Regions from separate parts of the Desulfosporosinus meridiei DSM 13257 genome, predicted to be linked through region 3. Evidence: riboswitches for the same ligand, from Rfam matches in the RefSeq annotation. Region 3 holds a riboswitch; each other region holds the start of a gene.

Region 1 (10,615 bases), 1.0 Mb from region 3:
TAATTATACTAATCTGAAAGCATAACGTTTCGGTGCATACTGCAAAAAGGCTAATTCGTGCGAAGACAGCGTCTTCGTGGAGCAGCCGAGTTTCTACCCACTAATAATAATTGGACTAAGTAAATGCTGTTGGCAATTTTTTTGCACTCTACGCTAATGGGGCCTCGTAGGTGACGTTTTCAGGCGAAGGAGCTTACCATGTTTGATAAGGTGAAGAGAGGTGTATCTCTCAGAGGGGGGGAGTTGCCTCTTGAATTTACAGCGAAATTCTTGAATAGAGGCTATCTTATCAGCGAACATAACCAGAAAAGCTTCTTTACTGCGGGGTAGGCGGAGAGTAAGGGGCCACATATGACTTAAAATGATGTCCTTTTCCTTATCACTGAGTTCGAAACACCGTTCTGCATTCTGACAGGCAATTCTTGGATGACGAAAACCATGCCATCTGGATCCATCCGGTCTGAGTTTATGCCAATCGTACAAGAAGAAGTCGTGAAGGAGGGCTCCCCGAGTGACAGCACAGGTATCCAGATTTACTTTGTCTTCCAGTCGGATAGACCAATTATAGGCTATTTGGGCAACCCGGAGAGAATGTTCAAGAGTAGTAAAAGGCCTATGATGGGTGAATTGCCCTAACTGTTGATATTCCTCATGGTTTAAAATGTCTTCCACCTGCTTAGATAGACTCAATGACTTCACCTTCCTAGTCAAGTGAGTGAGTATTGTTTTCACTATCTGGGTTGTAGAATTTATTGCGCTGAAGCTTTAGAAAGTGTTCCATGGCTTCTTGCTTAGCATAGAGTAAGGCCATCTTCTCATGTAAAGTGTGACGCATTTTTGGATAGGTATGCAGTAGTCGATAAAAGGGAGAGCAGGCAATATGGAAGGTTGGTAATTCCAATCGTTCATAACGTTCTTGAAAGGCGGTAACAAAGTGCTCTAAACGGCGTAATAACAAAGAAGAGTGAATTAAATCCCAAATCACATAGACAGACATGATTAGAGCAAAAGCAGTACGAACCGGAAAAGGGGTGAGTTGAATTTGCAGTTGAACCGTCGGATTAATGATATGATAAAACACAAGTCCTAATCCCCCCCAGATCAAACTGAAAGGAAGGGCAATTCGTCCCTGTAAATTAAAAGGAATAGAGTGATAATCCCAGAGTTGCAAGTGATAGAAACGCTCGAAGAACCAACCGGCTACATATTCCAGCAAGGTCGATAAAAAGACAAACCATAGAAATTGTAGAGGTAAGGAGACGCCGCTTATCAGTTCAGAAGTCCAAATTACCAAAGTAGAAAAGAATCCATAAATGGGGAGAAAAGGGCCGCTCAGAAATCCGGGATTTACGAGCCTGCGTTGGTTGGAGGAACGATATAGAGTTTCCATAACCCAGCCTGCAAAGGCATAAATAGAAAAAGTCAGGATAAAATCCGTTAACATACAGATCTTAACCCCCCTGCATTTGATTATGTATAGTTTATCGTATATTAGTAGGGTTGGCAAAATTATATATGGATAAAGGAGATATCCTAACGATAGTTTATGTGCAGGATATCCTCAACAAGATAATCAACTCCTATGGCAGGGCTAGGAATTTGAAATCCTAATGTTTGCAACAGAGCCAGCATAAAAGTTAAGGAGAAGAGGACTGAAAATACCACTAATTCTCGCCAATATTTGTTTCTAATTAAATTCGGGACTTCATAGAGGACAACCCCTAAAAAAGCAGATATTAATAATAAAAGCATGGCAGTTAATTCCTTCCGTTATTTTGGGGTAGTTTTCTTAGTTTCGCTACAATTAAAGACATAAAAGGAAGAACAAGATAAAAATGTAAGCTAACGATGGGTGTATTATACATGATTGAATAGCTTAATTGCATTTTTGATTGATAGGATATAAGAGCTAAAACAATGCTCAGGACACCAATTATTACAACCAGAGGCTGATAGGTGCGGAGTTTTGTCATCTGGGCTATACTCAAAACCGTCGCATAATAAAAAATACACGATAATACAAATAATAATAGGATTTGAGCCATTGCCACGAATATTTCCAGCCTAGTTAATATCTTACCGATATTAATCAAGCGTACTGATTCCATTGAAGGAGAAGTCACTACTGGACTAAGAGGGCCGAGTGTTGCTATGTTGCGTATGGTACCTAATACTAATATAAGTCCCGCACTAATCATTCCTAAGAGAATTGGTTTCTTGGCCTTGCGTTTTTCATCTACTGAGGGAAGAATCATCAAAAAGACAAATACTTGAGAAAATGAAATATGGGTGATTATATGTGTGCTCTGAATCAAATCTCCTATAGGTATCTCCAAAATTGGTAAGAAATTTGTAAACTTCATATCTTTTAAAAGCATGGCAAAGGTTATGAAGACAATTATTGCCGGGATAAAAGCAATCACTACAGACATTCTGGCGATTACTTCAATTCCTTGCCGTACTGCCCAAGCACAGATGAAAGCAAACATGATCATAATGAAGCTCATGGGAGTTTCCGGCATAATAAAGGTCAGGACGAAATCGCCAATAAACCAAAGATATCCGGACAAGGTTATTAGAAAGAAAAGGCTGTATTGTAAAGAGATAAACTTACCCAGATAGGAACCGTAAATAAGATCGTTAATTTGGACAAAGTTCTTGCCGGGAAATAAATTGGCAAGTGAAATATAGACTAAAGCTATTACGGTACCGATAATCATAGCCGCTATCACTGCCAACCAGGTATCGTGCTTAGAAATTGGGTAAGCAAAGGTCAAAGGCAAGAGTGCCCCTTGTATAAAACAATTAACCAAGAAGAACAATTGAAGGCTGGATATTACTCCTTTTTCAAGTCTCATTAAGGTCTATTGCTCCTTTTCTGGTGTTGCAGGTCGCCCGATCAATCCGGATCTGCGTATTTTGGCTTGGACAGTAATTTCTACATCAAGATTGGAGTAGATTTCATCCCAATCATCTTTCATCTGTGTCCACTCCTTCAGGTGTCTTTGGTGGAATATATCCCCAAATCCAAAGATATCTGCTTTAAGCTTTTGGGACTTTTTCAAAGCTGATTCTACTTCGTCGAGGATAGCCTTTTCTGCTTGCTTGGTCAACTTTTCAGCGGCATCAGGGGCTACTAAGTTTGCATCGCAAGATTGATCGCCAATATTGCCTTCTTCTTCGATTTCAATTGTGATCGAGGGCTTACTGTCAATTATTTGAGAGGTGATTTTGCCTTTAGAGCGGATGATTTCTAAACTCGCTATTCCTTGGCAGTCGGGACACCTGACCTTAATGATTCCACTCTTTACCTTATTTATTGCCCATAACAGTCCTCGAGTTTCTTCCTTGGTAAGTTGACCAATCAATTTGTCCTTTTTAAAGACAGCAGTACCTTCCACAGACAACTCGCTGTTAGCCCCTTGGCCCTCTATTTTTATAATAGGTGCGATAGGAGCTGTTGTGGGGCTCATTAAACGGGTGACAAACTCGTTAAGTTGCGTGACACATGTTTGCGAGTTTGCGGACTGCGATTCCATTAATTCTGATATACCCACTGCAGGGATTTTTTCCAGCTTTGGTTGAAAATCTAGGATTTCGCTTGCTTTGTCTTGGGCGACAAGCATATACACCTCCAGACGAGTTTCCTGATCCCGGACAAAGAAATCCAGGTATTCTTGGATGCCTTGTTCGGCCAGAGAATGCCCAAAGATTATCACCTGATTATGAGGCCAGTATAATTTACGGCTTGATTTATGGGTAAAACCTCTAATTGTTGCAAACATACCTTCTCCCGTGTTTTGCAGATTCCAATACGCTCTGGAGTCTCCGCTTCCTCCGCCACCCCCCTCCCCAGTACCCCCAGAATTGAGCTCGGAAGTTTTGATCAGTTGGGCCGTGACCTCTAATTTACCGGAATCCTCGTTCTTATCCAGCCCAGCCCCCATGACAATTCCTAGATTGGGCAATTCACGACGATTCCAACAGCCGGTAGTACCTAAAGAAAGAATTAAGATTGTTGTCAGTAGGGCTGCCGCTTTCTTTACGCTTTTCATCACTACTCCTAAATTATAATTATTCAGATTGACTTTCTTTTTCCGAGGGAGGACTGGGTTTTAGACGAAAATCCTTGCGCTGAGTATCTTCACTGCCCATAAAGCTGGGACGAGTTATCATTGCCCATAAAGGTGCTCTGATAAAGGAATCTTTTAAATCGGCAGCACTAAGGGGAGCTATCGGGGAAAGAAATGGAGTGCCAAAGGATCTCAAAGATGTTAGATGAATGAAGAGCCCGATAAGACCGATGATAATACCAAAACCACCGGAAAACCCAGCCAGGGTGACAAAGACTATCCGCAATATTCCACCGGAGTCTGTTTGAGCCGGCACGACAAAACTAGCGACGGCAGTTAAGGCTACTACAATAACCATAGGTGCTCCGATTAAGCCTGCGGTTACCGCAGACTGGCCAATAACCAGAGCGCCGACAATACTTACTGCTTGCCCCACAGGTCGAGGCAATCTAACCCCTGCTTCTCTAAGAATCTCAAATACAACGCCCATACCTACGGCTTCCACAATTGCCGGAAAAGGTACGCCTTCCTGAGCCGAGGCCATACTAAATAGCAGTGGGGTTGGAATTAACTCTTGATGATAGGTAGTTAAGGCTACATAAGTAGCCGGTGCTAGGATACTAATCAGATAAGCCATAAATCTAATTAAGCGAATGAAGCTGACGAAATAAGGTCTGGAGTAATAATCTTCAGCGCTTTGAAAGTTTTCAAATAAAAGCAAGGGAACAGTAAGCACAAAAGGAGTACCATCTACAAAAATTGCAGCTCTCCCTTCCAGAATTTTAGCCGCCACAGAGTCGGGTTTTTCTGTGTTGCCCACGGTAGAAAAAATTGAGAAAGGAGCGTCTTCAATGAATTGCTCAATATAACCCGACTCTAAGATCGAATCGGTTTTAATGTTGTTAAGTCTGCGCTTGATTTCTTCAATGAGTGAGGGGTTGGCAAGGCCTTTTATATAAGCAATACAAACACTTGTCTTGGTTCGTTGACCTATCTTCATAGTTTCTAGGATTAAATCCGGGTTTTTTATTTTGCGCCTTAATAAGGTAGTGTTCGTTAAGATATTTTCAATAAAACCCTCCCGGGGTCCGCGAACGACAGATTCAGTTTTTGGCTCGTCCACACTGCGGGCTTTCCAGTCGGCTGTCATTATTAATAAGGCCTCAGGGCACCCATCAACTAATAGAATACTTGTACCAGCCATACAATTATCAACGAGATCGTTAATGGAATTGGATTTGCTTACTTCTCCCACTGAAAGCATGGTGGTTCTGATAATTTCGATAATATCAAGTTTTGATGCAAGTGTGGTCTTGTCCAACTGTGATTCAAACATTAAGGGCTTAAGGATACTGTCATTAACTATTTTTGGATCTGTCATCCCTGTAAGATATAGCAATGCCGCATCGACTTGTTTTGGCAGATTAATCGTGAACTCTCTGATGACAACATCATAATTATTACCTAGGGATTCTCTGAAAAGATCCAGGTTGTTTTTAAGACTTGCGGAAAGGTGACTGGTGGTGCTTTTTTCGTCTTTGTCTTTAGAAGCTGTAGAGTTACTTTGGCTCAATTTATAGTTTTGTCCAAGCAGCTTCAGATATTTCAGTCTGCTAAGCAGATAACTGAGCATAACCCCCATCCCTTTCCATACTAGTCAGAAAGTGGTACAGTGCAGTACATACTTTCTGGAAGTTTCTTTCTCACAGATTCAAGGGCCTATGATTCTGAGAAGCCAACTCAGTTGCCTAAGCCCTTAGTTAATATTAACCATTATATCCAAACTTATTTATGGCTTGGGAATGGAGCTAGTTATGAAAATAAAAAGCGTAAGATTTCGGGGACAAAGTCCCTAAACCTTAACGCTTCTATATCTGTTTCTGTATAAGCATTCTAATCGCTGTAGTAACGTACCGGGAAAAATTAGTTCCGTCCTTGAAGAATCACCTAAGGAAGGGAAAAGCCACTAACAAGCAGATAACTTCAGATAGTTCAATAAATGCTCCATAGAGATCCCCGGTTAATCCCCCTAAGAGCGCAGAAATTCTCGAAGACATGAGAGTGATTATTAAGGCCGATACTCCAAAGGCAACCGGGCCGGCTAAACCAAGAAGGTAAAAGGATAGGCCGAATATGACTGCCCCGCCAAGCAGGAAAGTAACCCACTGAGAAGCTTCGTGAAATCCTTTGCCCAGTCCCTGAGAACGAGCATAGGGAAAGGCAATAACCCCTATCTGAAAGACCCAGCGTGCGAGCATAGGCATTATAATCAAAATAGTTAACATTGAGGGAGTCAGGCTGGCAAGTAAGCTGAACTTTAAGAGCAGCAAGCCCACCAAAGCCATGGAGGCATGAGCGCCAACTCGGCTGTCCTTCATGATTTCTAAAATCCTCTCGGGGCTTCGAGCGGATAATAAGCCATCCATGCTGTCCATGAAACCATCTAGGTGAATTCCTCCGGTGAGCATTAACTCAGCACCTAACAAGATAGCCCCTATAACCAAAGGTGGAAAATATGGAATAAGGGCTTTGGCCAACAGCCAGAGGAGCAGACCAATGATCAACCCCACTAGGGGATAGAAGCGATAGCTTCGTGTGAATTCTTCTGTTGTGATGTCTTGGGGAACAGGTAAAGGGATGCGAGTGAAAAAAGTCAGAGCAATCAGAAGCCCGCGCATTTATAATCACTCCTTGTGCAGAGAAGCAAGCAGCTTCTCGCCGGAGGTTTTCAAATCCATAGGTAAACCGGCGATAACCATATACACATGGTCAGCACTTCTGGCCAATATCTGATTGCTTCGTCCGGCTAAATCCCTGTAGGCCCGAGCTAAGGGGTTTTCGGGGACTATCCCTTGTCCTACTTCGTTGCTGACAAAGATGACCTTCGGTTTAATCTCTTGAGCAAGACCTGCAACTTCTTTAACCGCAGCCAAGACTTTCGGCTCTACATGGTTATAAAGATGGGAGTGATCTGGGGAATCGGGAGTTGATTCTGATTCATATGCTTCCTGACTTGAGTGTTCGGCTTGTCCGGCTAGGAGCATATTTGTAAGCCAAAGAGTGACACAATCAAGAAGGATGACTCCCTCCTCATCTTTAAGTTGAGTTAAGGTTTGCCCAATTTCCAAGGGCTCTTCGATGAGCCGCCAAGAGGAGGGACGCTGCTGTTGGTGTTTTTTAACCCGAATAGCCATTTCCCCATCCCAGATTTGGGCTGTTGCAATGTAAATGACCGGACGATTGTCCTGAGCAGCAAGAAGTTCTGCAAAAGAGCTCTTGCCGCTCCGAGCACCACCTGTGATGAGTGTAAACTGAGACATAGGTTCATCGACTCCCCGTAGTTAATATTAGCTGGATTTTTCGCTAACTCCCGCATCGGCGAAGGTAGCCATTTCCTCGATGATACGAAGAGCTGCTTCTACGAAATAAAAGGTCAAGGCTGCACCTGTTCCTTCGCCAAGCCTCATATTAAGGTTGAGCACAGGATCGAGGCCCAGACCGGCCAAAGCTTTACGGTGGCCTATTTCCATTGAACCGTGAGAAGGGATCATATAAGCAATGGATTGTGGAGCAAGTTTAGCCGCAATGAGTGCCCCAGCAGTGGAGATAAAGCCATCAATGACAATGGGAACATGGCTGGCAGCAGCTTGCAGGATGGAACCGGCAATTGCGGCGATTTCTAAGCCCCCGACTTTGCTAAGAACATCTAGAGCATCCGAGGTGTCCGGCTGATTGACCTCAATGGCTTTTTCAATAGCCCGGCGTTTTCTTATGATTCCCTCATCGTCAATGCCTGTCCCCCGTCCGACAACTTCTTCGATAGGAGAATTAGTTAATAAAGCAACAATGGCAGAACTGGGGGTAGTATTGCCAATTCCCAGTTCCCCGGTGGCAAAGAGGTTATAGCCTTCACGAATCTTTTCCTCCGCCACTGAGGCACCGGCCAGGAGAGCTTGCAAAGCTTCATAACGTGACATAGCCGGACCTTTAGTCATGTTTTTGGTGCCATTGGCTACGCGTTTTTGAATAAGTTGTCCCTCTATCGGGAAGGCAATACCTACATCTGTTAAAAAGACCTCGGCATTTGCCTGCCGCGCTAAGACATTGATGGCTGCGCCGCCATTCATAATGTTATAGGCCATCTGAGGAGTTACTTCTTGGGGAAAGGCACTTACTCCTTCTTCAACGACACCGTGATCTCCTGCCATTGTGAGAACGGCTTTCTTTTGAATTATCGGCTTGGAGGTTCGTTGAATCCCACCAAGTTGCTTGGCAATATGTTCTAACTGGCCCAGACTTCCTTGGGGCTTTGTGAGAGAATCTAAACGCCCTTGAATTTGATCCATTGCTTCTTGGTCCAGACCTTTGATGTCCGAAATTAGTTTTTGTAATTGAGTGTAGAGTTGTTCTTCGGTGAAGCTTTCCATATAATTTCCTCCCCCTATTTTATAATAATTTTCAAAATAGAAAAGTCCCGACCACAAATAAACTGTAGTCGGGACTTTACCGTCATCACCGCTGCTTCCCATAAAATAATGAAAAGACATAAACATCTTTAGGCAGGTCTCCTGGCTATCGATTCATCGCTTTGCTCGTCAACCTTCCCGGAAAAACCAGTGGTTCACGAAGCTCATCGAATACAGTGGTGGGTCCGCGTCGGATTTGTTATAGTATAACTTACCGAACTTCCCTATTCTCCCTTAGGGGCACCTAAAATGTAGGGTATTAATTTATTTTAGAATAGCACAACTTTTTTTGAATCTCAAGGAAAATATTAGAGAATTCTTTGACACAGATTTTTACAAGAGAGTTTCCTTCGTATATAATGGTAGGTATTAGTAAGCACGTACTTTTTCAATTTTTATAGACTGTTTTATAGAAAATAGACTGTTATTGGACGAATAGGAGGAACCGGTGTGTTTGAAAGTGATATCCTAGTAGCTGGAGCGGATCCTGGATTTGGAGCGATTAAACTAGATACAGGTGAAACAAAGGTTTTATTTCCCGCTGTCATTTGTAAAGGCAATGAACGAATTTTTTCAACATTAGGTAATACCTTAATTGGTAAGGGGTCTGATTTACAAACTCAAATAGCATCCTTGGACGTGATTGTTAAGAATAACTCCACGGGTGTAGAGAAGCATTATTTTATGGGGAGTTTAGCGGAAAGCTTAAATCCCAACGAAGCCCATTATTGTTGGGACGAGGACAAATCCTCGGATGAAGAAGCTACTGCCTTATTGGTGGTCGCTTTAGCCCTTGCTCAAAAGAGTCCCAAAGCGAATGTCTACCTGGGAACCGGCGTTCCTGTTAAATACTATGCATCCCTAAAGGACAAATATGAAGCTGAGTTGAAAGGCTCTTTTTCAGTCATGTTCCGTTCCGGGCCCTTGGAAGGAATGACCCGTCAGCTCAACATTTTGCGCTCTCGTGTACTTCCCCAAAGTTATGGCGTTTTTATTAAGGAAACTCTTAATGATTACGGAATCCCAACTAGTCCTAAGTTGTTTAGCGGGTACGTTGTGGTCATTGATCCGGGGTTTAGAACTACGGATATTGCTACTTTCTATGATGGAGTTATGCTCGATCCTCCGAACTCCTTTAGTATTGAAAAAGGGTTAAAGTGGGCTTATATTGGTGTGGCTGAAAAGCTCAAAGAACTGACCAGCAGTCATGCTAATCCCCTTGAAACAGATGATAAAGAGCTGGATAAAATTTTCAGGGTTAATGGCGGCCTGTATCCCTGGAATAATGGAACCATCAATCTTAATCCGATTATGAAGAGTATGCTGACCCAGTTGGGAACGGATATTACTCGCGAAGTGAAAAAGGCATTAAAACCGATGCTCGGTAAAATGCATACTGTAATTGTTGCCGGAAAAGTCGGTGAAATGGTTTATGAATATATTCAGATGGAAAATAAAAATCTAATCGAAGATCCTCAATTTGGCAATGCTACAGGCTTTCGGATTATGGCTGCCACTTTGGTCAATAATATTACCAAGAAATCGGACGTACCAGAATAATGCCGTTTCAGCCCTTATTTATACCTCTGTATTTTGATAAATCTTCAGAGGAGGATCTTTGGCTGGCTTTACAACAAATTGATCCGGAGAAGAGGAGCTCTTTTATCAAGGAGACCTTAAAACAAGTATTAGTTCAAAAAGAGCCTTTTAATACTTCTCATCATACCTTATCAGTAGATGTGCCTGAATTTGAGAACATGGATTCCTTGAAGGAGGAACCACAAATCGATAAGCAAGAGGTTGAGGCTGAACCAGAACCAGAACCAGAATCAGAATTAGAATCAGAATTAGAATCAGAATTAGAATCAGAATTAGAATCAGAATTAGAATTAGAATTAGAACTAGAACCGTCACTAGACCTAGAACCTGAACCAGCAATAATGTTTTCTTTAGAAGAATTATTTTTTACTCCTGAGAGTTCAACTACTGAGGATAAACCGGCCGGTTCAATTAACAGCCAAGTGAGTACTTCAATCTCAGGATACGAGTATATGATGAAGCATATCATCGGCATTG
Region 2 (10,615 bases), 2.1 Mb from region 3:
TTTTGAGTAATGACGCTGCAATAGGGATTGGTGCCTTAGAACAGAATAATTATCGCCCGCCTGTGAATCGAATTGTAACCTTAAGTGGAGCCTTTTCGATTATTACAAGTTTTTTTGGCGGCCAATCAGCTAATATAGCGGGAATGATGACGGCAATTTGTTCTGATGAAGAGGCCGGACCACATGAATCACGCTATATGGGTGCAGTTGTCTCAGGGATTATCATAATTATATTTGGCTTATTTTCATGGCGGCTAGTGCCTTGGATTCAGGCATTGCCGGCAGGGTTCGTTTCCATACTTGTAGGGATTGCGTTGTTGGGCGTTTTTGGGAACAGTCTATCTGTAGGGTTTTCCAAACCATCGATGAAATTGAGCACGGCCTTTACCTTTATCATTGCTGTATCCAATATTTCCATCGTTAATATTAGTTCCCCAGTTTGGGCATTAGTGGTAGGTACGATTATTGCACGTTATGTTGAGGAAACCCAAAGCTAGCAACTCAAAACTGCAGATTAGATAGAAAAGGTTTTTATCCAAAAAGGCAAGGTGCCTCGTCAAAAAGCGAGGCGCCTTTTACTTTTTTCAACTTATCGCTTACAAAGAACTGGATGGCTCAGGAGATGATGACTGATGTTCGCTCTCAATTTGATAATATTTGATTCGTTTAAGTAGTTATTGTTTCTTTTATAGTATAGAAAAATTTTTTGTAATCTATTATAATATTGTATAAATAATTCTATGTTAATTTTTCTAGAAACAAAGGGATAATTAAGATCAACCCATCTTAGTCCGCTCAGATGTATTCTTATGTTATAATTATGAGGAAAAAAGCCAACGAATTTATGGATATTTTGGTCAAGCTGTTCAAAAGATGAAGATTATTTGATATATTTGAATAATATATTTGCGCAGAAGAGAAAGTGAGGGTAACTAATTTGATAATTACAGGAGCAGAAGCGATTATAGAGTCTCTTAAAAACGAAAATGTTGATGTGGTATTTGGCTATCCCGGTGGTTCAGTGTTGACGCTTTATGATGCTTTGTATCAAGCAAAGTTTAGACATATTCTCACCAAACATGAACAAGGAGCTGTCCATGCTGCTGATGGTTACGCAAGAGCTACAGGGAAGGTAGGAGTTGTTATCGCCACCTCTGGTCCAGGAGCAACAAATCTTGTAACTGGGATTGCCACAGCTTACATGGATTCTATTCCTTTAGTGGCTATTACGGGTCAAGTGTCCGTTCCTTTGATTGGGAGAGACTCCTTCCAGGAGGCTGATATTCGAGGAATTACAACCCCAATAACTAAACACAATTATTTGGTAAAAAAAGTTGAAGATTTACCCGGTGCCCTTAAAGAAGCCTTCTATATTGCCCGCACAGGCAGACCGGGACCGGTTGTTGTTGATATTGCGAAAGATGTTTTTGCTGCTTCCTTTGATTACCAATATCCTGAAGAGGTTAAGTTGCGTGGTTATCGACCTGTATTTGAAGGTGATTCAAGTATCCTTGATAAGGTTCTGGCAGAAATGAGGTTAGCTCAAAAGCCCCTTATCTTTGTGGGGGGCGGTGTCAATCTATCTGATTCTTCTAAGGAACTTCAAGAGTTGATAGACCTTAGCGGATTTCCGGTGATTTCAACCTTAATGGGCTTAGGGTGTTTAGCAAACGACCATCCCCAATTCCTCGGAATGGTTGGAATGCACGGAACCTATGCTGCAAATATGGCTACAACGGAATGTGATTTGCTGATAGGAATCGGGGTGCGTTTTGACGATAGAGTGACAGGGCTCTTGAGCGAGTTTGCGGCAAAAGCAAAGATTATCCATTTTGATATTGATCCGGCTGAAATTAATAAAAACGTGATAGCAAACTTGCGTGTGGTTGGAGATATGAGATGGTCACTTCCAGCGCTTAACCAAGAGGTTAGGAATGTATCAGATGAACTAAAAGGGCGAGTTCGAACTTGGCTGGAGAAAGTGCGTAATTGGTACAAGGAAAAGCCGTTAACTTATGTGCAAAACTCAGATTCCGTAATGCCCCAAGCAGTTGTTGAGAAAGTGAGTCAATTAACCCAAGGTGATGCGGTTATCGTTACTGATGTAGGACAACACCAGATGTGGGTGGCCCAATTTTATGGTTTTAAAAATCCCCGCTCACTTCTGACATCAGGCGGTCTGGGTACAATGGGTTATGGTCTTCCCGCAGCCTTAGGGGCTCAGTGTGGTCTTCCGGATAGAGCCGTTATTCTTTTTGTAGGTGACGGTGGGTTCATGATGAATTGTCAGGAACTGGCTGCTGCTGCAGAATTTAATTTTCCTGTGAAAGTTTTAATTCTAAACAATCAATGCCTGGGAATGGTAGCTCAATGGCAAAGAATGTTTTATGGAGGACGCTATTCCCAGACGAGTTTAAAAGGGTCGGCTACGGATTTTGTAAAACTGGCTGAGGCTATGGGTGTCGCTGGTTTAAGAGTGTCTAAACCGGAAGAATTAGAAAAAACCTTGCAAGAAGCTCTGGCAATTCCCGGTCCCGTGGTGGTGGATATCCGGATTCCGGAAGTATTAGATGTCTTTCCAATGGTTCCAGCCGGTGCCTGTTTGGATCAGATGATGTTGGGAGGAATAGAAGAATGAAGCATACACTCGCTGTTTTAGTCGAAAATAAACCGGGAGTTTTAACCCATATATCCGGATTGATAAGCCGTCGGGCTTTTAATATTGAGAGCATTGCGGCAGGTTATACGGAAGAAGCTGATACCACAAGAATTACTATTGTGGTAGAAGGGGATGAAATCGAGCAAGAACAGGTTGTCAATCAATTGTCAAAGCTTGTTGATGTCATAAAAATCAGTGATCTTACTGCCGTTGAATCAATTCAACGGGAGCTGGCCTTGATTAAGGTGAAAGCAAGTGCTGCAACCCGATCGGATATTATTAATATTGTAGAGATTTTTCGAGCAAGCATTGTGGATGTCAATAGAGAAACAATGGTCATAGAACTATCCGGAGATGAAACAAAGATTGATGCACTGTGTCAGGTTTTAGATGACGATCATGGAATTATCGAAATCGCTCGCACAGGAAAAATTGCTCTTTCCCGAGGACCTATTCCCGCTAAAGCTCAATGAGCTTGATGATGGGTTTATATGAAGAAACAGGGTGTTTCGTAGATGCGAAACACCCTGTTTTTTAGTGACTTTATAGATGGGTATTATTGATTGGGATCATGCCTTAGGCAAGGGGTTTTTATAATAGTTGTAGATTCCAATCAGAATGGAACTGGCAACGTTCTTATGAAAGTTAGGGTTCTGTAATCTAGCTTCCTCATAAGGGTTAGATATAAAGGCTGTTTCTAAAAGGATTGCAGGCATGGTAGTGTTGCGTAAAACATAAAATCCTGCTTGTTTAAGTCCGCGGTTATTAGATTTAATCGTACCGATTACAGCAGATTGGATGCTATTAGCTAAATGTTGGCTGGCGAAGTTTTGAGGGTTATCTTGAGAATAATAGGTTGAGGTACCTTGAATATCGGACTTTGTATTTGCATCATTATGGATACTGATAAATAAGTCTGGCTTTGCGTTATTTGCCAGGTTAACCCGTGCTTGTAGATCTTCAATTTCAGTGTAGTTTTGACAAAGTGCGATATCTTTATCTCTGGTAAGGATAACGGTAGCGCCGGCTTGTTTTAGGGTGTCCCGTAAGGCTAGGGCAATTGCTAAAGTGTTATTTTTTTCGTAGGTTTTAGAAGGGCCGATTGCCCCTGTATCCGGGCCGCCGTGACCGGGGTCAATCATGATAGTCTTTCCGGACAATGCATTGGCGGGAATTCCATCAAAAGGATTGATCAGTACTTCTGTGGATGGGTCATAAGTTGTTGCAGGAGGATCAGAGGGATTAGTGGGAGGGGTAGGGACATCATCGTCACCTCTTGAGGGTTCTTTAATTTCAGCAGGCAAGGCAGGAAAAGCCTTGAGATTGTCAGGGTATTTAGAAGGAGACTTTCCTTCCATAATATTTTGAGCGTATGAGCCGATGATGCCTGTTCCCCCTAGAATATAAACTTTACCATTGGGACTTAAGTTAATAGCTGTAGAAGTTGGAGGTGTTTCTATGTTTGTTCCGGCAAGTATTACATATTGAGCGGAAATCCAACCGGTCTGAGATTGGTAGGTTGTCTTATACCAATCCCCTTGCTGTTCGATAAGCTCAACGGATGCATCTTTGGGTATTGTGACAAGCATTTTCCCGTCGGAAGAGGGGGTTTCTCTAAGATTTAATCCCCCGGAAGCACTAATAACTCCCTTTTTCGCTATAACGCTAAGATAGTTAGCCGAGACCCAGCCTGTTTTCGATTGATAGCTGGCTTTATACCACTGATCTTGCTTTTCAATAAGATTAATTGTCGTTCCTGTAGGAATCGTAATAAGTACGTTGCCGCTGGCAGAGGGTGTTTCTCTAAGGTTTAAACCTCCTGAAGCAGTGACTGTTCCTTGATTTAGAGAGTTATTATTTGAAGGTCCCTGAGTAGGTGGTTCGACTTTCATATGTTGACGCATAATACTGTAAACTGCAGGAGGAATATCATCTTTTTCTGTAAGTAAAAGGGGGGCGTTAGATTTAGAGGCAAGTACAGTTCCCGCTACAGCATCGGGAAATGTGATGCCCGAAGCTAAGAAAAGATCATTTGACGAATAAGCTTCTTTCATAAAGGAGACAACTTTAGCATTGGTTTCGTACCGATCATAGCCGCCTAAACGAGTTTCAATCACGAAGCTATGCTTAGATAACTCTTTAGAAGGAACAACTACTTCTCCACCTATTACGATTAAATGTTTTGGAGCATTATCTTGATAATATTTGATGACTGAATCAGGCAGCGTGGTAGAGGTAAGAACGATGGGGATCTGTTTTATTCCCGCATATGTAGCCGCCGATAGAGCATCGGGGAAATTATCTCCATTAGCAAGAATCATTGAATCACTGTATAACTCTTTAGCCAGAAGAACGGATGTTTCATAACGATCTATTCCCCCAATTCTCTCCCAGTGTAAAGAAAGTCCTTCAAGTTCTTTTTCAATGGCCGGTTGTAAGCAAGCAGTGCCGCCTAGGAGGATTACTCTATCCGGTGAGAGGCGCTGCAGCTCTTTAATAACTCGAGGGTCGATTGTGTCGCCCTTAGTCAATAAAATAGGTGCGTTTAAGCTTACAGCAAAAGGAGTTGCCGCTATAGAATCGGGATAATCATTATTTTCACACAAAATTACGGTTAGAGCGGAGTCCCATCCTTTTTGAGATATCTTAAGAGCTGTTTCAACTCTGTCTTGTCCTGCGATACGTTCGGAAGTAAAGGCTAAGGGGCTTGCTTGTGCAATTAGAGGTGCACATAAGGCGAATGCAAGCGTAGTAATGACGGAAAAAATTAGCTTTTTCAGTTGGTCCACCCTCTCTTATATGAAGTTATGAAGATTATATCATAAAAGCTAACAGGGTTTGATGAATTTAGATAAAGTTCATCTAAAAATAGGACGAAAGACCCCCTCGGTTTTAAACAAACATCGACAATATAGATTAAACAAAAAATTATGAAATAGCAGGAAATACTAACTCAATGTCGAAGGATATATTCAAATAAACTAGCTGAAAAATCCAAGCTGGTAAAATACCTATTACAGGTGCCCTGATAGGGAGAATAGGGAATCAGGTATTAATCCTGAGCGGACCCACCACTGTGAGAAGGGAGTCTCGTACATTGGCCACTGGCTTCGGCTGGGAAGGCGTGCGGAGATGATGAACTTTGAGCCAGAAGACCTGCCTGTAATATACGATAAGCCTGTTTTCAGGCTTTGGTGGACGATGGTAAAGCCCCCAGTCAATGACTGCGGGCTTTTTCTATCGTCTTTTTTGGTTTTCCGTAAGGGCTCTTGAAGAATTGGATTTGCCTGGGAGGTCAATTATTCGGAACAGGCGCGTGCTGGAGATGGATGAGGGGAATTAGTGGGGATTAGCGGTCCAAATGGGTCAGGAAAAAATAGGAGGCGTTTATTTTGGAACAGGATTTGAGATCGTTTATAGATCAAGTAAAGCAGCAAAATCCTAGGGAGGTTGTTCATGTCCAAGAGGAAATTGATCCCAAGTATGAGATTAGTACTTTAATCATGGAATTAGAAAAGGCTCGGCGTTATCCATTGACGATATTTGAAAATGTCAAAGGACATGATATTTCGGTAGTTACGAATGTTTTAGCTCCCCGTGAACGTCTAGCGTTAGCAATGGGGGTTCATCCCAATGAATTGGCCGCTGAATTCTCCAAGAGAATTAATCAAAGAATTGAACCTGTTGAGGTACAGGAAGCTCCTTTTCGGGAGAATATTTTTGTGGGCTCGGAGGTTGATTTGTACAAGCTGCCGATTTTAACCCACTTTCCCATCGATGCAGGGCCGTATATCACAGCAGGATTAGTGATTGCTAAGGATCCACTCACGGGTGCTGATACCGCAGGTTATCATAGGATGCAGTTAAAAGGAAAAGACAAATTAGGGATTAGCCTCCATTCCCGGCAACGTCTATGGGAGTATTTTCGACGCTCTGAAGAACTGGGGAAATCATTGGAGGCAACCATCGTACTAGGTATTCATCCCAATATTTCTATGGGATCGATGGCTTTGATTCCTTATGATCTCGGTAAATTCGCAGCAATGGGAGGACTATTTGGGGCTCCCCTGGAGGTTGCTCGCTGCCATACAGTGGATCTAATGGTTCCGGCCTATGCTGAGGTGATTATTGAAGGGGAAATCGTAGCCGGAGAACGAGAATCAGAAGGGCCTTTTGCAGAATTTACAAATTACGCCTGTTACCGCAGTACGGAAAATATCTTTAAGGTTAAAGCGGTTCAGTATCGAACGAAACCCCTCTATCAGGACATCACTCCAGGTATGAGTTCGGAGCACATTACTATAGTGGCAGTACAGAGAGAAGGGGATGTGCTAAATGCCTTAAATAGGACTCTTCCAAACATTAAAAGTGTTCATGCTCCTATATCTGCCTGCGGCCTGTTTCATTGCTATATTTCCATGAAAAAGATTGCTGAAGGGCAGGCCCAACAGGCCATTTTTACTGCTTTCTCGGTTGATCATAATTTAAAAATGGTTGTCGTGGTTGATGAAGATGTAGACGTCTTTGATGAACGTCAGGTGTTATGGGCTATGGCTACCCGGCTTCAAGCAGACAAGGGAGTGACGATTGTCCCACAGCATATGGGCATGGGATGTACTCTAGACCCATCAAGTGATGACCTAAGTCGAACCGCTAAGATGGGGATTGATGCCACTAAACCACTTGAAGGGTTTGCCCCTACTGTAACAATGTCAGTTGAAGTGCAGAATCAAGTTCGTCGTTTCCTGGGGTCTTTTGGACTATAAAGGAGTATTAGTTTCGGGAAGAGTCTCTATAATATATGAATTAAGTCAAGGGTTTTGAGATTGTATAAGGGATCTAGAAATGACTTGAAAGAAGAGGAGAATAGATGTTTAAAGTTGCAGTCGATGTAGGCGGAACCTTTGCTGATTTTATTGTTCGTGATGAGGGGGGATGTGCCGCTACTGCAAAGATACCGTCTAGTATTGAGAACCCCCTTGAACCAATTATTCGTGGTTTGAATGAACTTGCGGAACATTTCAACATTACTCTTGAAGAATTCCTTGCCCAGACCGAAAAGTTTACTCACGGAACCACTGTCGGTATAAATGCTCTGCTACAGGGTCAAGGAGCAAAAACGGCCCTCATCACAACTGAGGGATTTCGTGATGCTTTAGAATTACGGCGTTCACGTTTAAATGAGCAATGGGATTTTAGTGTTTCTCTGCCTCCGGTTTTAGTTCCTCGTCATCTGCGGATTGGCTTGAGGGAACGGATGGATTACCGGGGCGTGGCAGTTAAACCTGTGGATAGAACACAAATTCCTATGCTTGCGGAATTTCTCCGTCAAGAAGAGGTGGAAGCTGTCGCAGTTTGTTTGCTGTTTGCTTGTCGGAATCCGAAGCATGAAGTTGAGTTTAAAGAACATCTTCAGGAACTTTTGCCAAATGTATTTGTCACACTCTCCTCGGAATTGTCTTCTCAGCTTGGAGAATATGAACGTACTTCGACAACCGTCTTAAACGCTCGTTTAAGCCCCATTCTCGGAAAATACTTACAAGATTTGCGGGCGCATTTGCGAGCTAAAGGACTGCGGGTTCCTATATCGATTGCTCAAAACAACGGCGGCCTTACTGACTTAACTCAAGCAGGTAGGCGTGCAGTAAACACTTTGTTTTCTGGTCCGGCAGGTGGAGTGAAAGGAGGTTGGATCCTGGCCCGGGGGCAAGGGTTATCTGACTTGGTAATCGGAGATATGGGGGGGACGAGTTTTGATGTTTCTTTAATACGGCAAGGTATGATGGAACTAACCCCTCAAGCAGAGATCGCAGGATACCCAGTCCAACTTCCTATGTTAGATATTCATACTGTAGGGGCTGGCGGAGGGAGTATTGCCTGGTTGGACAAGGGAGGGATGCTGAAGGTCGGTCCACAATCTGCAGGTGCTAAGCCCGGTCCGGCATGCTATGGGTTAGGTGGTCAAGAGCCGACGATTACGGATGCGGCCTTGATTATGGGGTTAATCGATGATCGAAGTTTTTTAGGTGGTCGGATGGTCTTAAATAAAGAATTAGCTTATGCTTCAATCGAAAAGAATGTAGCCAAACCATTGGGACTAGCTGTTCCGGAAGCAGCCTATGCTATTTATCAAGTAGCCCTTTCCTTAATGGCAGATGCTGTTTACTTAATGACTGTTAAAAAGGGATATGACCCCCGTTCCTTCGCTTTGGCGGCTGTTGGAGGCGCGCTACCCTTATTTGCAACTGCATTGGCCAAAGGAGTGGGGATAAGGCAAGTTGTGGTTCCGGAACTTGCCCCGGTTTTTTGTGCTCAGGGGTTATTTCACTCGAACTTTCAGTTCGAGGGTTTGCGTAACCTTTATGAAGTGTTAGGCGAAGTCCCAAGCCTAAGTTGGAGTAAGGCTATGCTGGAATTGAGATTTCAAGCTGATGAAGAACTATCTCGTTTGGGGGTAAGTGGGGATCAGCGTGAATACACGTGGTCTGCAGATTTAAAGTACCAGGATCAACATCACGAAATCAATATTCCCGTCAGAGGTATTGTAAGTGATCCAGAGATTTGGCAGCAGCTTACTAAGGAGTTTCATGAAGCTCACGAAAGACTTTATGGTTATTGTCAGCCTGAGAATTTATTAGTTTTAGTTAATTTCCGACTGGTTGCTCAAGAAAAGGAAAGGCTTCCACAGAGTGGAATAGAACCTAGACTTGAGGAAAGCTTTATAAATGCAAATAGTATTGTAGGAGAAAATACTGCTTCACCAACAAGTATCGAGATGCAAATGGTCTATCTACAAGGGGGCTTTCGAAAAGTGAAAGTATTCCATTGGAAAGATTTAAGGAATGGAATGGATTTACCAGGTCCCGCCCTGATAAAAAAGGAGTATACGACTATTCTATTAGAAGAGAACTGCCAGGCAAAACTAGATGAGGCCAAGAACTTAATCATTAATATTGGAAAGGACAGGCATTAACTATGATTGCCAAAATAGATGAAGTAATCGAGCGGGCAGTGATTGCCAATCGTATGGACACCATCACCAAAGAAATGGGCTATGCTTTGGAGCGGTCGTCCCGTTCTCCGATATTTGCTGAGGCATGTGATTTCGCCTGTGGAATATGTAACGGTGATGGAGACTTAGTATCACAGATTAATGGTATTCCGATTTTAGCGGCTGCAGGGACCTTTAGCATAAAAGAAGTGATTCGAAAATACTCAGGGCAAGTTGAAGAAGGAGATGTCTTTATCATCAATGATCCTTACCAAGGAGGCAACCATCTTCCCGATATTGGGATAATCACACCCTTGGTTGTGGATGAAGAAGTTATCTTCTACTGTGTAAGCAGGGCTCATCACGGAGATATCGGTGGGTCTGTAGCAGGGAGTTACAATGCCAAAGCAACGGAGATTTTTCAGGAGGGGCTGCGCATTCCACCAATTAAGCTTGTCAGTAAAGGGCAAGTTATCAATGAGGTAATGGATCTGATCACCCGAAATGTCAGAAATCCTGACATGCTGCAAAATGATTTGTGGGCGCAAATAGGCGCCAACAAGATCGGGGTAAGGCGCCTGAAAGAATTAATCCATACCTACTCTTCCTCTAAGGTAAAGGAGACGGTGGGATACCTCTTAGACCATGCTGAAAGACTCACAAGACAAGCCATTAAGGAGTTGCCGGATGGGGACTATGTGGGTGAAGAATGGGTGGATGATGATGGTTTTCAACTAAATCCCATTAGAATAAAGGTTACAGTTAGAATTCGTGGAGAGCAGATGACCCTTGATTTTAAGGGTACTGATCCTCAAGTCAAAGGCTTCGTCAACTCAGCATTTGTGACAAGTACAACTGCGGCTTGGATTGGTGCTCTTTGGGCATTAGGTTCTGATATCCCTCGAAACAGCGGAGCCTTTCGAGGGATTAAGGTAGTATTGCCTGAAGGTAGTTTAGTCAATCCT
Region 3 (8,400 bases):
GCTCATGCTTTCCTTCCCGATAAGCAATAACCCTGAGGAGCATCCTCCAAGGTGATCTCTGCAAACCCCGCCTCAGCAAAGATGGACTTCATCTCCTTCTCCTCCGGCAGCAGACAGTTTTGGACTGCACCACCCAGCGACACATGGAGATTATTAATATACTCTCTGCTGTGGGGATGCATGACAGTAACTCGCCCTCCGGGTCTCAGAACGCGAGCCATTTCCTGAGCAGAGCGCCTCAGATCATCAAAGTGGGGAAAAGCTGAGTTGCACACCACTTCGTCGACTGCCTGATCTGTCAAGGGAATCTCCTCCGCAGCTCCCTCTATGAACTCTAAGTTAGGGTACTGATATTTTTTTCTAGCTTCTGCCAGCATCTGGGGAGCAAAATCTAGCCCCACCACATTTCCGGCTGAACCCACGGCTTCGATCAGCAGAGGAACCAGTACTCCCGTGCCTGTCCCCAGATCCAGCACCTTACAGCCCGGGGGCAAGGCCAGCTCTTCTACCATATTTTTTAACCTGAGTATTACCTCATCTTCAATTAGAGTATCCCACTTGGCTGCCTTCTCATCAAAATAGGCTTTTTTATGACTCATCCTGCTCTCTCCTTTTGTCCTTTTAGTCCACTAATAGTTAAAACTCAATCTCTTGTCTAACATCATTTTTTGACCTGAGCAGATTTAACTTCTCTTAGGGTTGAGTTAAATCGAGTTTCTTAAAGCCGCCATAATCTTTGGCCATCTCTTCATAAACAGGTTTACCTAAGAGAAAGGTGTAGATTTCCTCACTCTTTTTAACCGGGTCAATGTCCTGAAACTTCTCCGGAAAAATCACCTTCCCGGCATAATAGGCATCTGCCAGGGCTGTATCAATATTAGTAGTATAAAAATTATAGGGGATCTGACCGTAGACCTGCCCGTTCTTGACAGCCCTTAGAGATTGATAAAATGTCGGGTTTTTCTGAGCGTCGGCAAGCACTTTACTGTACCCGCCTTCATCAATAAAGAGAATGTCAGGATCCCAGCTCACCAGCTTTTCCCGTTCAATCATCAAACTGCCGCTTTTTCCCGTTTCATCGACGACGCTCCGAGCTCCAATGTTCATAAACGGAGGATACTTGGCTTGAGTACTTTCAATGCCCTGGGTTCCTTTCACTCCTAACCCACCTACATAGACCTTGGGTTTATCAGCGTCTGCTATACCCTTAGTGCGCTCTGCCAGATCCAGCTGACTCTTCTTAACATAATTAATGACTTCTGCAGTCCGTTGTTGTGTTCCGATAATCTGGCCGACCAGATCCAAGGACTGGTAGATTTCTTTCTCATTGAAGGTTGCCAAGGGCCCATAACTCAAAACCACGACAGGAATCCCAGTCTTTTTCTGCAGATTATCTGCCTTAGCTTTGTCCACCAGATAGGCGATAAATATGACATCCGGCTTAACGCTCAGCAACGCTTCTTCATCCGGCACCGTATCTATCCCGCCCTGCCCAATGGTAGGCAAGGACTTTAGTTCCGGATAAGCAAACATATAAGGCCTGCCCGTGGGGACTTTCTTTTCCATATCCTCGATCCCAACCACCCCCTTGGTTCCCTCCGCATAAGCAACCAGCCTTAAGGACCCCGGCCCAACTGCCACAATCCTTTGAGCCGGAATTTTTACATGGACCTCACGCCCCACTAGATCTGTCACAGTTTGCATTTCCGAATTGACTGTTCCCTGTGCGCTTACTGCGGGCTGATCTGTCTCCGCCTTATTGCTGCCCGGCCCTGCTGAGCAACCCAACAAAGCCATCCCGACCAACAGTAAACATAGCAACCGAGCGCAATCTTTTATGATTTTTTTACTCATTTTATAATCCCCTTCCTGATTTGCCAGCACCTACATTCTGCACATGCCTTTATGTCTCCTCTGCTAAGATATCGGCATCACCTCTATTTCTTAAATACCTAAAAAGACCATAGAAATCATAGGCGCCTTATGCCGCCTAATGACCTCCATGGTCTTAAATACACTAGTTAATTTCCTTATAATTTCCTTAGTAGTATTCGTCATTAGCTTTGAAACCCCTGCTTGTTTTGGAAAATTTTCCTTAAAAGATACTTGAATAGCCAAATAACACTTCTTCAAAAATCCAACAATTGCGAGAAGGAATTATCCACTTTTTGTGGAATAGAATAATCACAAATATACAATAAAAAAGAACCATGGAGGTCTTGACTTGACATTAAGTCGAGTCAAGACCTCCATGGTCTTTTTATAGCTTGAAGGAGGATGATTGTAATGTGTGAATCTAACGTTTATCTCCAAGATGGGGAAAAGGAAGTCCTGATCATGGAGTCGGTAGATAGCATTCAACCCTGTGAGAACGGCGTGAATCTAATGGACATCCTTGGCAGACAGATGTTTGTTCCTGCCAGAATCAAAGCTATGACTTTGCTCAACCACCGAATTATCATTGAAAAAATATCTTAAAAGTCTCTTTTTCTTGACGATGGGGATAATTCCTCCAGCTCATCTTCAATATCCATAAGCTGGACTAGCCAGCGAGAGCGTCTTTCTCTATCCGACATATATTTCCCTAAAATCTCTGATTTTTTAGCGTACAACGATTGTTTGCGATCTTCTGTCTCCTGTGTTCGTGTTCTTTGTCCCATAGCCTAACCTCTTTTCATATAATTTTAGGTTAAAAGAACCATGGAGCTGACTATATCCCAGTGCCAGACCTCCATGGTCCCAATATTTTCATTACTTTCTTAATACTCTATTTCTATATTCTATAATCTATAATTCTATATTCTACAAAAACTTTAAAATACCTTTCTGATTTTACAAAATTTTTTAATTTTTATTATAATTTTTAAAATATTGTATGCAAAGCTACATTTACGCATCAGAATGATTCGGTTGTTGCCCGCCCTATGCGCTGCCAAGAGTATTTCCAGCCTCTATCTCACATAGTCATATTAAGGTGGGGGTGGGCAAGTGCAGGGCAACCTATATCAATTGTATTTCTTAACCTTAATAATTCACATCATCGATACATTTGCTTACTCTGTGCGGCTTAATTTTATCAAAAGCGGACAATTCTCCCTCTCTACCTCACTCTTTAACTTATTTTATTTAATATCTCTCGTTGCTCATACCCTGCAAGTTCCTTTAATCGGAGCTTTGATGGATAGCTCAATAAGTCACAGTATCGATCCTCTTCCAATTATCCGCAGGGTCATTTTTCTAGCAACTGCCGGCACCCTTTTCGGTATAATTCTTACTCCTACTTTTCTGAAAAACTTCTCTCAAGCTGTAGCCAAGCTTGAACACTTAGCCTCTGTGCCATCAATAGTTATCGATGCTTTAAGATGGGGCAGTATGCGGAGATTTATTAACAGTATTACCCTGCCTTCCAGAGCAATGGTCAATCATCTGCCTTATCGTAAAATACCGATTAACTTGATAGTCCTCAATATCCTGGTAACAGGGATTTATACTATTGGAGTAATGTCGGCTTATTATGCCACATTACTTGTCGACCCTCAGCACCGCCTGGCTGCTTCAGCCTCAGCAGGAGTACTTAACACAGCCGCAAATATTATTTTCATGCTTTTTATTGACCCTAAATCAGCAATTATTACCGATCAGGCTTTGAAGGGAAATCGTCCCTATGCGGATGTCAAGGCCCTCGTCGTTATTTTAATGAGCTCAAAACTACTGGGGACTCTTATGGGACAATTGCTCCTAATCCCTGTGGCTAAGGCCATTGCCGGCCTATACATGTAAGAACCGGAGTTGAGCTGAGACTCGCTTCTAGGCCTGAACTCCTGCATCCGGGCTGAAGGCTGAGTATGCCCTGCATAATTCAACCACATCCTCACAGGTCACCGCCGTTGGGCAAATTCCTCTGGCCATTCGGTTTGCCGCTGTCGTATAAAAATTGTTTCCTGCAAAAAATTCCTTGGGGTATCCTTCAGATACAATATCCCCGTCGAACATCATAGCGCATTTGTCAGCATACTCAGCCGCAAATTCGATGTCATGAGTCACTAAAACTATGGCAACATCGTTATGACAAAGCCTTTGTAAGATTCCCCCTAATTCTTCCTTGGATTCGGGATCAAGGCCTTTAGTCGGCTCATCTAATAACACTATTTTGGGATTCAATAATAAAAGTTTGGCCAGAGCCACCTTCTGTTGCTCTCCACCACTTAGATCATAGGGATGACGCTCAAATAAAGCTGTGATCCTCAACTCTTGGCCAATTTTCTCAATTTCACTCCTGAGGGCAGCCACATCCAACCTCAGAACAGCACCCGCCTCTTGAAGATCCTCTAAAACCGTATCACAAACAAATAAGGCTTTGGGGTTTTGCGGCAGAAGCACCAGATTGTTTTGATAAAGCTCTTTTGTTTTATAGGTCTCTATTTTCTGATCATTAATGATGATCTTCCCGCGATTGGGCTTTAGTAATCCGGAAATCACTCTCAGCATTGTCGTTTTACCGCTTCCGTTGCCCCCCAACACACTGAGGATTTCTCCGGAGTAGGCCCTAAGGGAAAACCCACGCAAAATATCGTCACCCTCTCTGGTATACTTAAACCAGATTTCTTCCGCTTTAATCACAGGTTTACGGAACTGAACTTCCTCTGCCAAGAGGTGCAAGGTAAGGTTCGCTAATCCTCCCTTTTCCGGAAGCATGAAGCTTGCCAACCATTTCCTCCCATCTCTCACACTCAAAGGGCAATATTCACCCACCCTTAACTCCCTATAAATTCGAATCGCGGAAGGCAGCCCCTTAAAAATCCCAGATATATCCTCCCTCTTCGCTAAGAGTTTAGCTGTTTGCTCCGGTGTCTCCAAGCAGATAACTTCTCCTTTGTTCATAACTGCAATCCTATCCGCCATCAGGAATACTTCCTCGAGTCTATGTTCTGTTATGATTACGGTCACTTCTAACTCTCGATTGATCTTAGCAATGGTTGCCAGAAAATCTTGGGCTGCAATGGGATCTAACTGAGCCGTTGGTTCATCCAGGATCAGTATCTTAGGCTGCATGACCATCACTGATGCTAAATTCAGGAGTTGCTTTTGGCCGCCCGACAATTCATCCACGGATTTTCTAAACCAGCCATTGATGCCGAAAAAGCTGGCCATTTCTGCAACCTTGCGGCGAATTTCAGGTGTACTCAGTCCCAGATTTTCCAAGCCAAAGGCCAACTCATGCCATACAGTATCGGTTACTAGTTGAGTCTCAGGGTTTTGCATGACAAAGCCAATTTCAGCAGCTGAGATTTTCTGATCTAATTGCTCAACATCTTTGCCCTGATAATACACCTTCCCTGTCCGCGTGCCATGGGGAGCGATTTCACGTTTTATCTGCCTTAAAAGTGTACTCTTTCCGCAGCCGGACACACCGCAGACCAGAATAAACTCTCCTTGGTTAATACTTAAGTTCACATTGGAGAGGGCCTTTTCCAGGGTCTTGGGATAGGAAAAACTCAAGTCTTTTATTTGTAAGAACGCCATTTGTAACTCTCCTTTACCTCAATAATAATCGGCAATAATGCCAATGCGGCAAAGACAAAATACAGCACAATAGCCTGAATTGATAGATTTACAGGCTTAATTGAGGGATAAAACTGCAAGGTACCGTACCCTAAAAAATACCCTGCCAAGCATATTGCCCCTAAGACACTGATCACAGCCAAAACCAAACCATCCCGCTTATCAAACTTAAAAAGTGAAAAGGTCGTTCTGTTTTTTAACCCATACCCTCTGGCCTTCATAGAATCAGCGGTTTCAATGGCATCCTCCATGGACCAGCTCAACAGTATGGAAATGACTCTCATACCTTTCTTGACTCTCTCCCTAACATTTCCAGTACTCTGATCCAAGCCTATGGTATGTTGAGCATTACTAATAGTCTTGAGTTGATATTTTAGTTTAGAAGTCATTCTCATACTCATAGTAATCAGCAGGGCAACTGCCGGAGAAATCTTAGCAAATAGATATAAAAATTTATCCGCTGTAATTACTTTATTGTAACAAGAGAACCAGGCCAAAATTGCAATCAAGGATACCGCTGAACATATCCCATAAAGCACCGCTTCTAAAGTAATAGGATTGTCCATCAAGTAAAATAATACGGTTCTTCCGCGATGATTTAATAAGGGGTTAGCGATACTGATGAACAAAAACATTGGCAGGTAAAATAAAAGACTAAACTTGACACCCTTACGCCCATTAAGAATTATTGATAAAATCAGGGCGGGAATTAAGGTTAACCCCAGAAAAACCGGATGCAAAAAAAGCATGGTGAAAATTAGCATGACTGCAAAAAATATAAAGCTTACTGCTGGATGAAATGTAGTGAATGCTCTGTTCAATCATCTCTCCCCCTTCCCCAAAGTCACTTTATCTTCCTGTTTGTGGTTCGCTTTTATAGTGTCCTGAACTGCCATTCCTCAAACTTGATCACCTGAAGAAGCACCCCCGGAACCCCCAAATCGTCCTGTCCTGTTAAATTCTTTGCGAAATTTTCACCCTTGGCTAGCATTCCTAAAGTATTCACCTATAGACTACTTTCACTTACATCCCAGTTTGTCTAATCCACATCTCTTTACTTCACCTAAATCCGTTTGCTTAAATCTGATCACTAAAAAAGCTCCTCAACGTTGTTGAGAAGCAAAAAACACTAATAAATATTGACACTGTGCGGTCAGCATTTTTAACACCTCCCCTATCTTCCGTAGGTTCTGCGTGGTTGCAATGAGCAGGTCTCCTGGCTTAAGTTCATCGCTGCCTTACGTCTTCCCGGTGGCCCAGTGACATCTTTGTAAGACCGCTCACTATCACAGTGGCGGGACCGCGTCAGATTAACTGACTTTCCTTTTCAATACTTTCTCTCAAGAAAGTATACTCATTGCTCATTATTAAGTTTTCCCGGATTTCAGCAATTTTATAATATTCTAGCTTTTCATTCTACAAGTTTTTATTCAACAAAAATTGTGGAATCCCTGCTGTTTTCTTTCTCTTACAATTAGTTATTATTTACTAAGACAGGAACAAAGAGAATTTAAGCAGATTGTGCCGTTATGGCTTAGCTCTTCCAAAAATGAAAAGCCCCAATTCTGATGCAAATCTTCAGATTTGGGACTTTTACTTAAATTAGCTTCCGGACATTATTTTGTCGCACAAATAGCGAACATTGGAGTTGGATAGTACAAGATCTGTTCGAGTTCACTAAAAACCCAGGGGCTAATATTTTCCTCAACTTCAATTTGTTGAAAGCCGCAGCGCCGAAATGCACCATGATCCCAAAGTGGCCGTCTTTCATAGGATAAGGGCATTCCCCGAGCAATTGCCTCGCTTACTTGCTGCTCGAAGATGCTGTTGTCTTGATAACCTTTCTTGATAGCCAGGTGCCGATACTTATTACATTGTCGTTGCAAGTCCGGATTGTTAAGGCGTAAATACCAATTAGCGTCAAACACCAATACCTTACCGTACGGTTTTAAAAGTCTAAACCATTCCTGATACACTTCCTGCGGGTGAAGGGAAAGTCCCAGGGCATTTCTTGCAACAATCAAATCAACACTTTCATTGGGCAGGTCAATAGCATGAGCCTCGGCTTTCAAAAAGCGTATGTTCTTTCCTGAGGCCTGAGCGTTTTTCTGAGCTTGTTCCAATCTATCTGAATGCCCATATATTGCTGTAACTGAATAATCCAGCCCGGCTAATAATATTGCCAAAAAGCCATCTCCGGTTCCTACATCTAACACCTGCTGGTTTTCTCCGCGCCCGACATATTTAATCAACAATGACTTCCAAGCTTCTTTTTTAGGGCAGGCTCGATCATCTTGAACGGATTTGCTCTTGCCGGTTTCCTGCCTATCCCAATAGCCTTCAATGCCATGTTCTAACATACGTTTCTCTCCCCATCCCTGTAATTTAATAGTTCGACTTCTTCAGACAAGAACAAGATAGCACCTCAGAGAGCTAAAAAAACCCTTTACAGATACCTGTAAAGGGTTATGACTGACTCTATTAATCGGATTAAGTTGCTGACAACCCGACATAAAGAACACCTCCCCTATCTTCCGTAGGTTCTGATTAATCTAAACGAGCAGGTCTCCTGGCTTAAGTTCATCGCTGCCTTACGTCTTCCCAGTATCCCAGTGACATCATGTAAGGCCGCTCACTATCACAGTGGCGGGACCGCGTCAGATTGACTGACTTCCCTATTAATACTTTCACTTAAAAAAGTATACTCGTTTATTGGTATGAAGTTTTTTTCAGCCTAGCACTAGATGTTAGATTTGTCAATCTTTAATACCAAAAATTCGTCCTGCTTATTATAATTCTAAAAATATTTAGTCTTTGTAAGATTCATTGACAGCAAAA

The links. Region 3 has a riboswitch for cobalamin ahead of DESMER_RS02330 (energy-coupling factor transporter transmembrane component T). Riboswitches for the same ligand answer to the same signal wherever they lie in the genome.
Region 1: another riboswitch for cobalamin. It lies ahead of cobT (nicotinate-nucleotide--dimethylbenzimidazole phosphoribosyltransferase); the one in region 3 lies ahead of DESMER_RS02330 (energy-coupling factor transporter transmembrane component T).
Region 2: another riboswitch for cobalamin. It lies ahead of DESMER_RS15055 (UbiD family decarboxylase); the one in region 3 lies ahead of DESMER_RS02330 (energy-coupling factor transporter transmembrane component T).

What each region holds. Positions count from the first base shown of each region.
Region 1 is NC_018515.1:1,503,234-1,513,848, forward strand. It holds gene DESMER_RS06915 (HD domain-containing protein) at 154-699, opposite strand; gene DESMER_RS06920 (putative ABC transporter permease) at 704-1,444, opposite strand; gene DESMER_RS06925 (hypothetical protein) at 1,534-1,752, opposite strand; gene DESMER_RS06930 (GerAB/ArcD/ProY family transporter) at 1,758-2,858, opposite strand; gene DESMER_RS06935 (Ger(x)C family spore germination protein) at 2,865-4,055, opposite strand; gene DESMER_RS06940 (spore germination protein) at 4,075-5,706, opposite strand; gene cobS (adenosylcobinamide-GDP ribazoletransferase) at 6,017-6,751, opposite strand; gene cobU (bifunctional adenosylcobinamide kinase/adenosylcobinamide-phosphate guanylyltransferase) at 6,758-7,393, opposite strand; gene cobT (nicotinate-nucleotide--dimethylbenzimidazole phosphoribosyltransferase) at 7,421-8,500, opposite strand; cobalamin riboswitch at 8,615-8,801, opposite strand; gene DESMER_RS06965 (ParM/StbA family protein) at 8,990-10,099, shown strand; gene DESMER_RS23740 (hypothetical protein) at 10,099-10,615, shown strand, end outside.
Region 2 is NC_018515.1:3,270,598-3,281,212, reverse strand. It holds gene DESMER_RS15075 (benzoate/H(+) symporter BenE family transporter) at 1-497, shown strand, start outside; gene ilvB (biosynthetic-type acetolactate synthase large subunit) at 938-2,638, shown strand; gene ilvN (acetolactate synthase small subunit) at 2,635-3,132, shown strand; gene DESMER_RS15060 (N-acetylmuramoyl-L-alanine amidase) at 3,229-5,448, opposite strand; cobalamin riboswitch at 5,661-5,837, shown strand; gene DESMER_RS15055 (UbiD family decarboxylase) at 6,052-7,425, shown strand; gene DESMER_RS15050 (hydantoinase/oxoprolinase family protein) at 7,530-9,632, shown strand; gene DESMER_RS15045 (hydantoinase B/oxoprolinase family protein) at 9,635-10,615, shown strand, end outside.
Region 3 is NC_018515.1:500,956-509,355, reverse strand. It holds gene DESMER_RS02360 (class I SAM-dependent methyltransferase) at 3-599, opposite strand; gene DESMER_RS02355 (iron ABC transporter substrate-binding protein) at 694-1,854, opposite strand; gene DESMER_RS02350 (CooT family nickel-binding protein) at 2,287-2,478, shown strand; gene DESMER_RS02345 (hypothetical protein) at 2,475-2,660, opposite strand; gene DESMER_RS02340 (lipid II flippase Amj family protein) at 2,989-3,780, shown strand; gene DESMER_RS02335 (ABC transporter ATP-binding protein) at 3,808-5,523, opposite strand; gene DESMER_RS02330 (energy-coupling factor transporter transmembrane component T) at 5,505-6,383, opposite strand; cobalamin riboswitch at 6,752-6,935, opposite strand; gene DESMER_RS02325 (class I SAM-dependent methyltransferase) at 7,179-7,922, opposite strand; cobalamin riboswitch at 8,105-8,286, opposite strand.